Sinorhizobium fredii: one gene and its partner. The protein of the gene in region 1 interacts with the protein of each later gene in a pairwise test. Links are inferred from orthologs where the notes say so. Each region holds a gene or a part of one and is shown in the gene's direction. Other genes may lie near its edges.

Evidence for each region.
Region 2: the proteins of NXT3_RS02280 (region 1) and topA interact in binary tests that used the Escherichia coli proteins (3 or more experiments, as listed by UniProt). The link is inferred for Sinorhizobium fredii from one-to-one orthologs.

The regions. Positions count from the first base shown.
Region 1 is NZ_CP024307.1:465,642-472,073, reverse strand. Bases 1,723-4,721 are described here. They hold NXT3_RS02280 (IMPACT family protein), read left to right. Parts: upstream 1,723-2,929; coding sequence 2,930-3,514; downstream 3,515-4,721. Other genes in these bases: NXT3_RS02270 (DUF1810 domain-containing protein), read left to right, coding at 4,638-4,721; NXT3_RS02275 (aldo/keto reductase), read left to right, coding at 3,608-4,594; putA (trifunctional transcriptional regulator/proline dehydrogenase/L-glutamate gamma-semialdehyde dehydrogenase), read left to right, coding at 1,723-2,674. In the rest of the region: more of putA, read left to right, coding at 1-1,722; more of NXT3_RS02270, read left to right, coding at 4,722-5,066; NXT3_RS02265 (methyltransferase family protein), read left to right, coding at 5,395-6,072; NXT3_RS02260 (aminoacyl-tRNA deacylase), read left to right, coding at 6,169-6,432.
Region 2 is NZ_CP024307.1:1,431,745-1,438,399, reverse strand. What follows is about bases 2,265-5,486. They hold topA (type I DNA topoisomerase), read left to right. Parts: upstream 2,265-2,625; coding sequence 2,626-5,286; downstream 5,287-5,486. Other genes in these bases: rnr (ribonuclease R), read left to right, coding at 5,289-5,486; NXT3_RS06900 (DNA-processing protein DprA), read left to right, coding at 2,265-2,425. Also shown: NXT3_RS06910 (dihydroorotase), read left to right, coding at 1-689; glycerol-3-phosphate 1-O-acyltransferase PlsY, read left to right, coding at 717-1,328; more of NXT3_RS06900, read left to right, coding at 1,328-2,264; more of rnr, read left to right, coding at 5,487-6,655. UniProt on the Escherichia coli protein: Releases the supercoiling and torsional tension of DNA, which is introduced during the DNA replication and transcription, by transiently cleaving and rejoining one strand of the DNA duplex.

The DNA.
Region 1 (6,432 bases):
CAAGCGTTGCCCCTTCGTGCTCGACTTCATCATCGACCTGGCGCGGCGCGCCGGCCGGCGCATCATGGTCAGACTCGTCAAGGGCGCCTATTGGGACGCCGAGATCAAGCGGGCGCAACTCGACGGGCTCGAAGATTTCCCGGTCTTCACCCGCAAAATTCACACCGACGTCTCCTACATTGCCTGCGCCCGCAAGCTGCTTTCGGCGACCGAGCTGGTATTCCCGCAGTTCGCCACCCACAACGCCCAGACGCTCGCCGCCATCTACCACATGGCCGGCAAGGACTTTCACGTCGGCAGATACGAATTCCAGTGCCTGCACGGCATGGGCGAGCCGCTCTATGAGGAAGTGGTGGGCCGGGAGAATCTCGGCCGGCCCTGCCGCATCTATGCGCCGGTCGGCACGCACGAAACGCTGCTTGCCTATCTCGTGCGCCGCCTGCTCGAGAACGGTGCCAACTCCTCCTTCGTGCATCGCATCGCCGATCCGATGGTCTCGATCGACGAGTTGGTCGCCGATCCCGTGGAGATCGTCCGCGCCATGCCGGTGGTCGGCGCAAAGCACGAGAAGATCGCGCTGCCGGCCGAGCTCTTCGGCGCTGCACGCCCCAATTCGGCCGGCCTCGATCTTTCCAACGAAGCGACGCTCGCCTCCCTGACGGAGACGCTGAAGGCGAGCGCCGCGATCGCCTGGACGGCGGTGCCGCAACTCGCGACCGGCGCGGCGGGCGGCGAAACCCGGCCGGTCGTCAATCCGGGCGACCATCGCGACCGCGTCGGCTCGGTCACAGAGACGTCGGAGGAGGATGCAAGACGGGCCGCTCGCCTAGCCGCCGATGCCGCCTCGAATTGGGCTGCCGTTCCGCCGGCGGAACGGGCCGCCTGCCTCGAGCGCGCCGCCGACCTGATGCAGGCACGCATGCCGACGCTTCTCGGGCTGATCATGCGCGAGGCGGGCAAGTCGGTGCTGAATGCCATTGCCGAGGTGCGCGAGGCGATCGATTTCCTGCGCTATTACGCCGAGCAGACGCGCCGCACCCTCGGTCGCGGCCATAGGGCGCTCGGCCCCGTCGTCTGCATCAGCCCGTGGAACTTCCCGCTGGCCATCTTCACCGGCCAGGTTGCTGCAGCCCTTGTCGCCGGCAACCCGGTGCTCGCCAAGCCGGCGGAGGAAACGCCCCTGATCGCCGCCGAGGGCGTGCGCCTTCTGCATGAGGCCGGCGTGCCGGCAAGCGCGCTGCAGTTCCTTCCGGGCGACGGCCGAGTCGGCGCCGCGCTGGTCGCAGCGCCCGAGACTGCGGGCGTGATGTTCACCGGTTCGACGGAGGTCGCGCGGCTCATCCAGGCTGAGCTCGCCGATCGGCTTTCGCCCTCCGGCCGGCCAATCCCGCTGATTGCCGAGACCGGCGGCCAGAACGCGATGATCGTCGATTCCTCGGCGCTTGCCGAACAGGTCGTCGGCGACGTCATCGCCTCGGCCTTCGACAGCGCCGGACAGCGCTGCTCGGCGCTGCGCGTGCTCTGCCTGCAGGAGGATATCGCCGACCGGACCCTCAACATGCTGAGGGGAGCGCTGCACGAATTGAACATCGGCCGCACCGATCGCTTTTCCGTCGATGTCGGTCCGGTCATCACGGCAGATGCGAAGGAGACGATCGACAAGCACATCGAGCGGATGCGCGGGCTCGGCCGCAAGGTGGAGCAGATCGGCCTCGCCGCCGAGACGCAAAAGGGCACCTTCGTGCCGCCGACGATCATCGAGCTGGAGAAGCTCTCCGATCTCCAGCGCGAGGTTTTCGGGCCGGTGCTGCACGTCATCCGCTACCGCCGCGACAACCTCGACCGGCTGATCGACGACATCAATGCCACTGGCTACGGACTGACCTTCGGCCTGCACACCCGCCTCGACGAGACGATCGCTCATGTGACGAGCCGCATCAAGGCCGGCAATCTCTATGTCAACCGCAACATCATCGGCGCGGTGGTGGGCGTGCAGCCCTTCGGCGGCCGCGGCCTTTCCGGCACCGGCCCCAAGGCCGGCGGGCCGCTCTATCTCGGCCGGCTGGTGACGACGGCCCCGGTGCCGCCGCAGCACAGCTCCGTGCATACCGATCCCGTTCTGCTCGATTTCGCCAAGTGGCTCGACGGCAAGAGCGCCACAGCGGAAGCGGAAGCAGCGCGCAACGCCGGCAGCAACTCGGCTTTGGGGCTCGATGTGGAACTCCCCGGCCCGGTCGGCGAGCGCAATCTCTATGCGCTGCATCCGCGCGGCCGCGTTCTCCTTGTGCCCGCGACCGAGAGCGGCCTCTATCACCAGCTCGCCGCGGCGCTCGCGACCGGCAACAGCGTCGTCGTCAACGCCGCCTCCGGCCTGCAATCCTCGCTCAAGAACCTGCCGCACAGCGTCGCGCTGCGCGTCTCCTGGTCGAAGGACTGGGCCGCCGACGGCCCCTTTGCCGGCGCGCTGGTCGAGGGCGACGCCGAACGCATCCGCGACGTTAACAAGGCAATTGCGGCGCTTCCCGGTCCGCTCGTGCTCGTCCAGGCGGCTTCCGGCGAGGAAATCGGCCGCAATCCGGACGCCTATTGCCTGAACTGGCTGGTCGAGGAGGTTTCCACCTCGATCAACACGGCCGCCGCCGGCGGCAATGCCAGCCTGATGGCGATCGGCTGAGACTCTGGACATACCCCTCCCCACAAGGGCCCACAAGGCGGAGGGGCTTGAGCTGCCGCACCCTTTAGGCCCGCGTTTGGTCGTTGCAGCAGGCGAGAGTGTTCCGGCATGGCAGTCGGCCGCAGCGGAGGCTCAAGCCCCTCCCCCGTGTGAGGAGGGGTTGGGGAGGGGCGAGGTGCGCCTCGGCAGGCAATTCATCACAGATGACGAAGTGCCCCCATTCCGCTATGACCGCTCCCAAACCGGAAACAGCGGATGTTCACCCTTCAGCGCATCGAGACCTCGACACAGGAAATCAAGAAGAGCCGCTTTCTGGCGATCGCCGGTCCGATCGACGACGAGCAGGCCGCAAAGGCCTTTCTCTCTGCCCATTCCGACCCCACCGCCAATCACAATTGCTGGGCCTGGCGCATCGGCCAGACCTATCGCTTCAATGATGACGGCGAGCCGAGCGGCACCGCAGGTAAGCCAATTCTCGCGGCGATCGACGGACAGTCGCTCGACCGGGTCGCAGTCGTCGTCACGCGCTGGTTCGGCGGCATCCTCCTCGGCAGCGGCGGACTGGTCCGGGCCTATGGCGGCACTGCCGCGCTCTGCCTCAGGACCGCGGAAAAGGTCGAGTTGGTCGAGACGCTGCGGGCCACGGTCGCCTGCGATTTTGCCGATCTCGCCCTCATCAAGGCGCGGCTTGCCGCTCGCGGCGTCTCGATCGCCAGCGAGAGCTTCACCGACACGGGCGCGGTGCTGGCGATCGGGCTGCCGAAGGACGCGGCAGACGCAACACGCGCACTCGTGAGCGATCTCAGCCGCGGCAGGGCTATCCTGTCGAGCGAGGACTGAACGCCTTTTCCTCGGCCTCACAATCATCATACAATTGATCGATAAGCACGCACGGCGCCGCTGCGATTTCAGGATAATGGAGGAGACCTGCAGATGAAGACGAGAATTTTGGGACGGACGGGCGCGGCGATTTCGGAGCTTGGCTTCGGCGCCTGGCAGATCGGCGGCTCCTGGGGCGATGTCAGCGAGGAGGACGGCAAGCGCGCCCTGCACGCGGCGCTCGATAGTGGCGTGACCTTCATCGACACGGCCGACGTCTATGGCGACGGGCGCTCGGAAAAGATCATCGCGGCGGTGCTGAAGGAACGCGGCGGTGAGAAGCCCTTCGTCGCCACCAAGGCCGGCCGCCGGCTCAATCCGCATGTCGCCGACGGCTATACGGGCGCCAATATCGAGCCCTTCATCGACCGCAGCCTCGAGAATCTCGGCGTCGAGACGCTCGATCTCGTGCAACTCCACTGCCCGCCGACCGACGTCTACTACCGGCCGCAGTTTTTTGAAGCACTCGACCAGCTCAAAGCTAAGGGCAAGATCCGCCACTACGGCGTTTCGGTCGAAAGGGTCGAAGAGGCGCTGAAGGCGATCGAGTATCCGGGCGTCGCCACGGTGCAGATCATCTACAACATCTTCCGCCAGCGGCCGCACGATCTGTTCTTTGCCGAGGCAAGAAAGAAGAATGTCGGCATCATCGTGCGCGTACCTCTCGCCTCCGGGCTGCTTTCCGGCAAAATCGGCAGGGACACGGCGTTCGCCGCGGACGACCACCGCAACTTCAACCGCCATGGCGAAGCCTTCGATGTCGGCGAGACCTTTGCCGGCGTGCCGTTCGAGGCGGCGCTGGAGGCGGTGGAGGAACTGCGTGCTTTCGTGCCGGCCGGCGTGCCGATGGCGCAGTTCGCGCTCCGCTGGATCCTCGAGCAGGAAGCGGTTTCCGTCGTCATCCCCGGCGCTCGCAATGCCGGCCAGGCGCAATCGAACGCGGCGGCGAGCGCCCTTCCGCCGATCGACGGAGCGGCCATGGAGGCAATCGCCGCACTTTACGAGCGGCTGATCAAGGTCCATGTTCATCAGCGATGGTAGGGGCCGCGACAGCGCCTGCCTGACGGCGGCACAAGGCAAGCCGATGAGCAACGCCTTCGATCTCGAACGTTTCGTCACGGCACAGCAAGGCGTCTATGAAACGGCGCTGGCGGAGCTCCGCGTCGGCGCCAAGCGCAGCCATTGGATGTGGTTCATCTTTCCACAGGTTCAGGGCCTCGGCCATTCCTCGATGGCGCAGCGCTACGCGATAGCGGATATCGATGAGGCGCGAGCCTATCTCAAGCACCCGCTGCTGGGCCGGCGCCTCATCGAATGCACGGAGGCGGTGAACCTGGTAGCAGGGCGCAGCGCGCTGGAGATTTTCGGCCGGCCGGACGATCTCAAGTTCCGCTCGTCGATGACGCTCTTCGAGGCCGCCGACCCGGCCGGCGGCGCCTTCGCAAGGGCGCTCGATCGCTACTACAGCGGCGTCCGAGACCCTCGAACGATGGAAATTCTCGAAAGTATCTGAAGACCGGCCAACATCAAGGCGACGCGCCCGGGATCTGGGTGACGAGAAGGATCAGAAGGGCACAGGCGCCCACCGGCGATGATCAGCATCGGCTCCTTCATCATATAGCCATGCACTCGCGGCCCTCCTTTCTCATCATGGCCTCACAATCGGTTTGCAGACGGAAATCATGTAGGAATCCGCCGGAGCCGTTTTGAGGCCGGTTCCGTGCACAACCGCGTGAACGCGCCGAAAATGCCGCCCGCGCTTGCCGCAAACGTGCCCCACTGCGCCGCTAAGTTCGAGGACACCGGGCGGGGCAGCATGGATGTTGCAAGGGAGTTCACCGATGGTCGCCAGGTTGATCACTCAGACCGTCGTCTGGTTCGGCATCATGGGAGTCGTTCTCTTCGTATCTGCCGGAACCTTCGACTGGACGGCGGCATGGATCTACCTCGCCCTCATGCTGGCACTCTCGCTCGGCACCGGGTTCCTGCTTGCCTGGCACGATCCGGCGCTGCTCAAGGAGCGATTGGCCGCACCCATCCAGAAGGACCAGCCGAGGGCCGACAAGGTGCTCATCTGCGTGCTTGTCCTGTTCCTGTTCGGCGCCTTCGCCTTCATGGCGCTCGATGCCGCCCGGTTCGAATGGTCGGCAGTGCCGCCCTGGGTGCAGGCGGCGGGCGCACTGCTGGTCGTTCTGTCGGTCGGCTTCAGCTACCGGGTCATGCGCGAAAACAGTTTTGCGGCGCCGGTAGTCAAGGTGCAGAGCGAGCGGGGACAACGGGTCGTCACCACCGGACCCTATCGCTATGTCCGCCATCCCCTCTACAGCGGCAGCCTGCTTTTCGTCGCCGGGACGTCGCTGCTGCTCGGCTCCTGGTGGGGACTGCTTGCCGCATTGGGACTCGCGGCTCTCCTCGCCATCCGCATCGGCATCGAGGAAAAGGCGCTGCGCGCCGGCCTTGCGGACTACGACGCCTATGCGGAACGGGTGCGCTATCGGCTCGTTCCGTTGGTGTGGTGACGGTCGTCGCCGCGTCCATTCGCCGTTGACTCCGCAGACGATCAGAGCAGAATAAAATCATTCCTGCGTCACTGCTCAACAGAAGGGACGCCTACGATGACCATCGCCAGGAAACTCCAGCACTATATCGAGACCGAGGGTGTCGACTACGACACTGTCCCTCACCACCGGACCGCAACGACCAGCCAAACCGCCGAGGCCGCCCATGTTCCGGGCAACAGGCTGGCCAAATCCGTGGTCGTACACCACGAGATGGGCTACGTGCTTGCCGTCGTGCCGGCCACGCACCGGGTCGAGCTCTCGACGTTGCAGGATGTGATGAACCGGCGTCTCGGCCTCGCCTCGGAGGAAGAAGTCAGC
Region 2 (6,655 bases), 970 kb from region 1 along the record:
TGCTCGCGAGCTGGCTCGGGCTGCCGGGCATTCCGCGCGAGGCCGAGATCATCCCGCTCGAGCGCGATTTGCGCGTCGCGGCACTGACGAAGGCCGCCTATCACGCCGCCGAGATCTCCGTCCCCGAATCGACGGATGCCGTGCATGCGGCACGAGAACGCGGGGCGAATGTCACCTGCGGCATCTCGATCAATCACCTGACGCTGAACGAGAATGATATCGGCGAATACCGGACCTTCTTCAAGCTGACCCCGCCACTGCGCGGCGAAGACGACAGGGTTGCCATGGTCGAGGCGCTTGCCGCCGGCAAGATCGACATCATCGTGTCGTCGCACGACCCGCAGGGCGCCGATACCAAGCGGCTGCCCTTCGCGGATGCGGCCGACGGCGCGATCGGATTGGAAACCCTGGCGGCGGCCGCACTTCGGCTCCACCACAGCGGCCAGGTTCCGCTGATACGGCTTATCGATGCGCTCTCGACGCGTCCTGCCGCGATCTTCGGCCTGGACGCCGGCACGCTGAAACCCGGCGCGAAGGCGGATATAGCCATCCTCGATCTCGACGAACCCTGGATCCTCTACGAAAAGGAGCTGGTTTCCCGCTCCAAGAACACGCCATTCGAAAATGCACGCTTTACCGGCCGGGTCGTGCAGACCTATGTTGCCGGCAAGCTCGTCCATTCATTGTGAGCCGAAGCATTTAGGGGGGAGGAACCGGTGGATCTGTTTTCCTGGCAGCTGGGGCTGCCCGCAACACTTCTCTGCCTCGCCTTCGGATATCTGCTCGGCTCCATCCCCTTCGGCCTGATCCTCACCCGCATGGCGGGGCTCGGCGACGTGCGCAAGATCGGCTCCGGCAATATCGGCGCGACGAATGTCCTGAGAACCGGCAACAAGAAACTGGCCGGGGCCACGCTCTTGCTCGATGCGCTGAAGGGAACGGCAGCGGCCGCGGTCGCGTCTCTGTGGGGTGTCGAAGCCGGCATCGCCGCTGGCCTCGCCGCCTTTCTCGGCCATCTCTTTCCGGTCTGGCTCTCCTTCAAGGGCGGCAAGGGCGTCGCCACCTATATCGGGATCCTGCTCGGCCTTGCGCCTCTGATGGTTCCCGCGTTTGCCGCGATCTGGCTCGTCTCGGCCAAGATCACCCGATACTCCTCACTGTCGGCTCTGGTTGCCACCGCGATCATGCCGATTGCACTCTACGCCACCGGATACGGGAAGATCGCCCTGCTCTTCGCCTTGATGACGGTCATCACCTGGATCAAGCACCGCGCCAACATACAGCGGCTCTTGAGCGGTACGGAAAGCCGGATCGGAGAAAAGGGATAATGCCGGCCGGCATCGCTCGACGTAACGGAACCGCGCTGACGGAGCGGCAGAGAATCGCATGGCTGCGGCTGATCCGCAGCGATAATGTCGGTCCGGCGACCTTTCGGGACCTCGTCAACCACTTCGGCTCCGCGGAGGCGGCGCTCGAGGCGCTGCCGGAACTGTCGCGGCGCGGCGGCTCGGATCGACAGTTCCGCATCGCCTCGGTGGCAGACGCGGAGCGCGAGCTCGAGGCGGCGCATCGGTTCGGCGCGGTATTTGTCGGTATCGGCGAGCCGGACTATCCGCCGGCGCTCAAGGAAATCGACGCCGCTCCGCCGCTTCTTGCGATGAAGGGCAACCTCCAGGCGGCAAGCCGCCCCTCGCTCGGCATCGTCGGCTCGCGCAATGCCTCGGTCAGCGGCGCGAAATTCGCAGCGATGATCGCGCGCGACGCCGGTGCCGCGGGCTATGTCATTACTTCCGGCCTCGCCCGCGGCATCGACCAACCCTATCCGCCCGAAAATGTCGGCCTCCTGCAGCAGATCACCGCGGAAGCGGGCTTGGCGATCAGCGAAATGCCCTTCGGCTGGGAGCCGCGCGCCCGCGATTTTCCAAGACGAAATCGCCTGGTGGCCGGCATCAGCCTCGGCGTCGCAATTGTTGAAGCCGCCAGCCGTTCGGGCTCGCTCATCACCGCCCGCTATGCGGCCGATTTCGGCCGGCTCGTCTTTGCCGTACCGGGCTCACCGCTCGATCCGCGTTGTCACGGCACGAACGATCTCCTGAAACAGGGCGCGATCGTCACCACCTCCGCCGCCGACGTTCTGGAGGGATTGGCGCCGCTCAGCCGCGACGATCTATTCTCGCGGCTGAGCGCCCGGGAGCCGGTGCCTGAACATGCGCCCGCCGTGCCGCCCACGATGCCTTCGCCCGGAGGAGGCGGCCGCGCCCTTGTCGTCGAAGCGCTCGGTCCGACGCCGGTCGAGATCGACGACATCATCCGCCACACCGGCCTTTCCGCCTCCGAGGTGCACCTCGTGCTTCTCGAGCTCGATCTTGCCGGCCAGCTCAGCCGCCACGGCGGCAATCTCGTATCCCTCGCGCCACCGCAATAGGCGGCAAACGCAGCTCTACACGCGGAAGTCGCAAAACGAACCACCGGAAGTTGCGGAAAATCGAATGTTGCGGTTTGGTTGCGGTTCGCTATTTTCGATAAACCCCTTGACCGCGCCCGAATCCCTGTCCATTTCGTGGCCACCATAAAGGCCGCGCAACACCTGCGCCTTGCCAGAAGAGATTGTCTCAGAGAATGACGATGAATGTTGTAGTGGTGGAGTCGCCTTCCAAGGCCAAGACGATCAACAAGTATCTCGGCCCCGGCTACAAGGTACTTGCTTCGTTCGGCCATGTGCGGGATCTGCCGGCCAAGGATGGATCGGTTCGGCCGGACGAAGATTTCGAAATGTCGTGGGAAGTCGACGGCGCCTCCGCCAAGCGGATGAAGGACATTGCCGACGCCGTGAAGTCGTCGGACGGGCTGTTTCTCGCAACCGACCCGGATCGCGAGGGTGAGGCGATCTCCTGGCACGTGCTCGATCTCCTCAAGAAAAAGAAGGTGATCGGCGACAAGCCGGTCAAGCGCGTCGTCTTCAATGCCATCACCAAAAAGGCGGTGCTCGATGCGATGGCGGACCCGCGCGACATCGATATCTCGCTGGTCGACGCCTATCTCGCCCGCCGCGCGCTCGACTACCTCGTCGGCTTCAATCTTTCCCCGGTTCTCTGGCGCAAGCTGCCCGGCGCGCGCTCGGCCGGCCGCGTGCAATCGGTGGCGCTGCGGCTCGTCTGCGACCGCGAGGCGGAGATCGAACGCTTCGTCACGGAGGAATACTGGAATATCGCGGCGCTCTTGAAGACGCCGCGCGGCGACGAGTTCGAAGCGCGGCTCGTCTCGGCGGAGGGCAAGCGGCTGCAGGCGAAGTCGATCGGCAACGGCGAGGAGGCCAATCGGCTGAAGGCGCTGCTCGACGGCGCGAGTTATGTGGTCGAGAGCGTCGAGGCGAAGCCGGTCAAGCGCAATCCCGGTCCGCCCTTCACCACCTCGACATTGCAGCAGGCCGCTTCCTCCAAGCTCGGCTTCTCGGCGTCGCGCACCATGCAGGTGGCGCAGAAGCTCTACGAAGGCGTCGATGTCGGCGGCGAGACGGTCGGTCTCATCACCTATATGCGTACCGACGGCGTACAGATGGCGCCGGAGGCGATCGATGCAGCGCGTCGGGCGATCGGCGGCCAGTTCGGGCCCCGTTACCTGCCGGAAAAGCCGCGCTTCTATTCCACCAAGGCGAAGAACGCTCAGGAAGCCCACGAAGCGATCCGGCCGACCGACTTCAACCGCACGCCAGATCAGGTCCGCCGCTTCCTCGACGGCGACATGCTGAAGCTCTACGATCTGATCTGGAAGCGCGGCATCGCCAGCCAGATGGCCTCCGCTGAGATCGAACGGACGACGGCCGAGATCGCGGCCGACAATGGCGGCAGGAAAGCCGGCCTCCGGGCCACCGGCTCGGTCATCCGCTTCGACGGCTTCATCGCTGCCTATACCGACATGAAGGAAGACGGCGAGCAGGCGGACGACGGCGATGAGGATGGCCGGCTGCCCGAGATCAATGCGCGCGAAAACCTCGCCAAGCAGAAAATCAACGCCACCCAGCACTTCACCGAACCGCCGCCGCGCTATTCGGAAGCGACGCTGATCAAGAAGATGGAAGAACTCGGCATCGGGCGGCCCTCTACCTATGCCGCGACGATCAGCACGCTTGTCGACCGCGACTATGTGACGATCGACAAGCGCAAGCTGTTGCCGCAGGCCAAGGGCCGGCTGGTCACCGCCTTCCTCGAGAGCTTCTTTACCCGCTATGTCGAGTACGACTTCACCGCGTCGCTTGAGGAGAAGCTCGATCAGATTTCCGCCGGCGAGCTCAACTGGAAAGACGTGCTGCGCGAGTTCTGGAAGGATTTCTTCTCGCAGATCGAGGATACCAAGGAACTGCGTGTCACCAATGTGCTCGATGCGCTCAATGAGGAGCTGGCGCCGCTCGTTTTCCCGAATCGCGAAGACGGCGGCGACCCGCGGACCTGCCAGGTCTGCGGCACCGGCAAGCTCTCCCTGAAGCTCGGCAAATACGGCGCCTTCGTCGGCTGCTCCAACTATCCGGAGTGCAATTATACGCGCCAGCTTTCGTCGGAAAGCAACGGCGAGGCGGAAGCCTCCGTGTCGAACGAGCCGCAGAGCCTCGGCAAGGACCCGCACACCGGCGAGGAAATCACGCTGCGCAGCGGCCGCTTCGGACCCTATGTCCAGCGGGGCGACGGCAAGGAGGCCAAGCGCGCAAGCCTTCCCAAGGGCTGGACGCCGGCGACGATCGACCACGAGAAGGCGCTTGCCCTTCTCTCGCTGCCGCGCGACATCGGCAAGCATCCGGAGACCGGCAAGATGATCTCGACCGGGATCGGCCGCTACGGCCCGTTCGTGCTGCATGACGGCACCTATGCCAATCTGGAGTCTGTCGAGGACGTCTTCTCGATCGGCCTCAATCGGGCCGTTTCTGCACTCGCCGACAAGCAGTCGAAGGCTGCAGAAGGCGGCCGCGGGCGCACCGCCGCCGCTCTCAAGGAACTCGGGGAACATCCCGACGGCGGGGCGATTACGGTACGCGACGGTCGCTTCGGCCCCTATGTCAACTGGGGCAAGGTGAACGCAACCCTGCCGAAGGGCAAGGATCCGCAATCGGTGAGCGTCGAAGAGGCGCTCGCACTGATCGCCGAACGCGCGGCGAAAAGCGGCGTGTCGAAGGGCAAGTCGGCCCGGGGCCGATCCGCGGCCGCGGCAACGAAGAGCACGGCGACGAAAACCGGAAAACCCAAGACCGCTGCAAAGGCGAAGAGCAAGACGGCCGCGAAGGCCAAGAAGGACTGACCTTGAGCAGAATTCCGCGCGATCCGACCGAACGGCCCGCAAGAGGCGCCGGCAAGAAGCAGTTGCGCGCGGCCCAGGCGGCGCCCGCCCAAAAGGAAACGATCATCCACGGCGCCGTTCCGTCACGCGACATGCTGATGCGCTTCATCGCCGAAAACCCGCAGCAGGCCTCGAAGCGGGAGATCGCCAAGGCCTTCGGCCTTAAGGGGGAAGCTCGCGTCGAACTCAAGGCGCTGCTGCGCTCGCTGGAAGAGGACGGGCTGGTCGAGAAGAAGCGCAAGTCGCTCGTTCGCCCCGGCGCCCTGCCGCCGGTGACCGTGCTCGACATCACGATCCGCGATATCGACGGCGAATTGATCGGCCGGCCGGCCGAATGGCTCGACGACGACGGCGTCGCGCCGGCCGTCCTCATCCGGCAGTCTGCCGTCGGCAAGGCGAAGGGCAAGATACCCGTCGCCGGTCTCGGCGACCGGGTGCTTGCCAAGATCTTCCCGGCCAAGGAGCGCGGCGGGCCGGCCTACACGGCGCGCATCATCAAGGTCCTCGACAAGCGCAAGGATGCCGTGCTCGGCGTTTTCCGCGCTACACCGGGCGGCGGCGGACGGCTGCTGCCGATCGACAAGCGGGGCGAGGAAGTCCTCGTCGATCCGGAATTCACCGGCGAGGCCAAGGACGGCGACCTCGTCGAAGTGCATCTCGCCCGCCTCGGCCGCTACGGCCTGCCGCGTGCACAGGTGCAGAACATCATCGGCTCCGTCGCTTCCGAAAAGGCGATCTCGATGATTGCCATCCATGCGCATGGCATTCCTCACATTTTTCCGGAGCGTGTGCTGCAGGAGGCCGATGCGGCAGAGGCCGCCACAATGGCGCATCGCGAGGATTGGCGCTCGCTGCCGCTCGTCACCATCGACCCGGCCGATGCCAAGGACCACGACGACGCCGTCCATGCCGAACCGGACCCCTCGCCCGACAATCCCGGCGGCGTCATCGTCACGGTCGCGATCGCCGATGTCTCCTGGTACGTCCGGCCGAAATCGGTTCTCGATCTCGAAGCGTTGAAACGCGGCAATTCCGTCTATTTCCCCGATCGCGTCGTGCCGATGCTGCCCGAGCGAATCTCCAACGATCTCTGCTCCTTGAAGGAAGGCGTCGATCGCCCGGCGCTCGCCGTCAGGATGCGCTTCTCCAAGGAGGGCCGTAAGGCGGGGCATACGTTCCACCGCATCATGATGCGCAGCGCCGCCAAGCTTTCCTATCAACAGGCCCAGGCCGCCATCGACGGCGCGCCGGACGAAAAGACCGGGCCGATCCTGGAACCGATCCTGAAGCCGCTATGGGAAGGCTACCGCATTCTCAGCCGCGGGCGGGA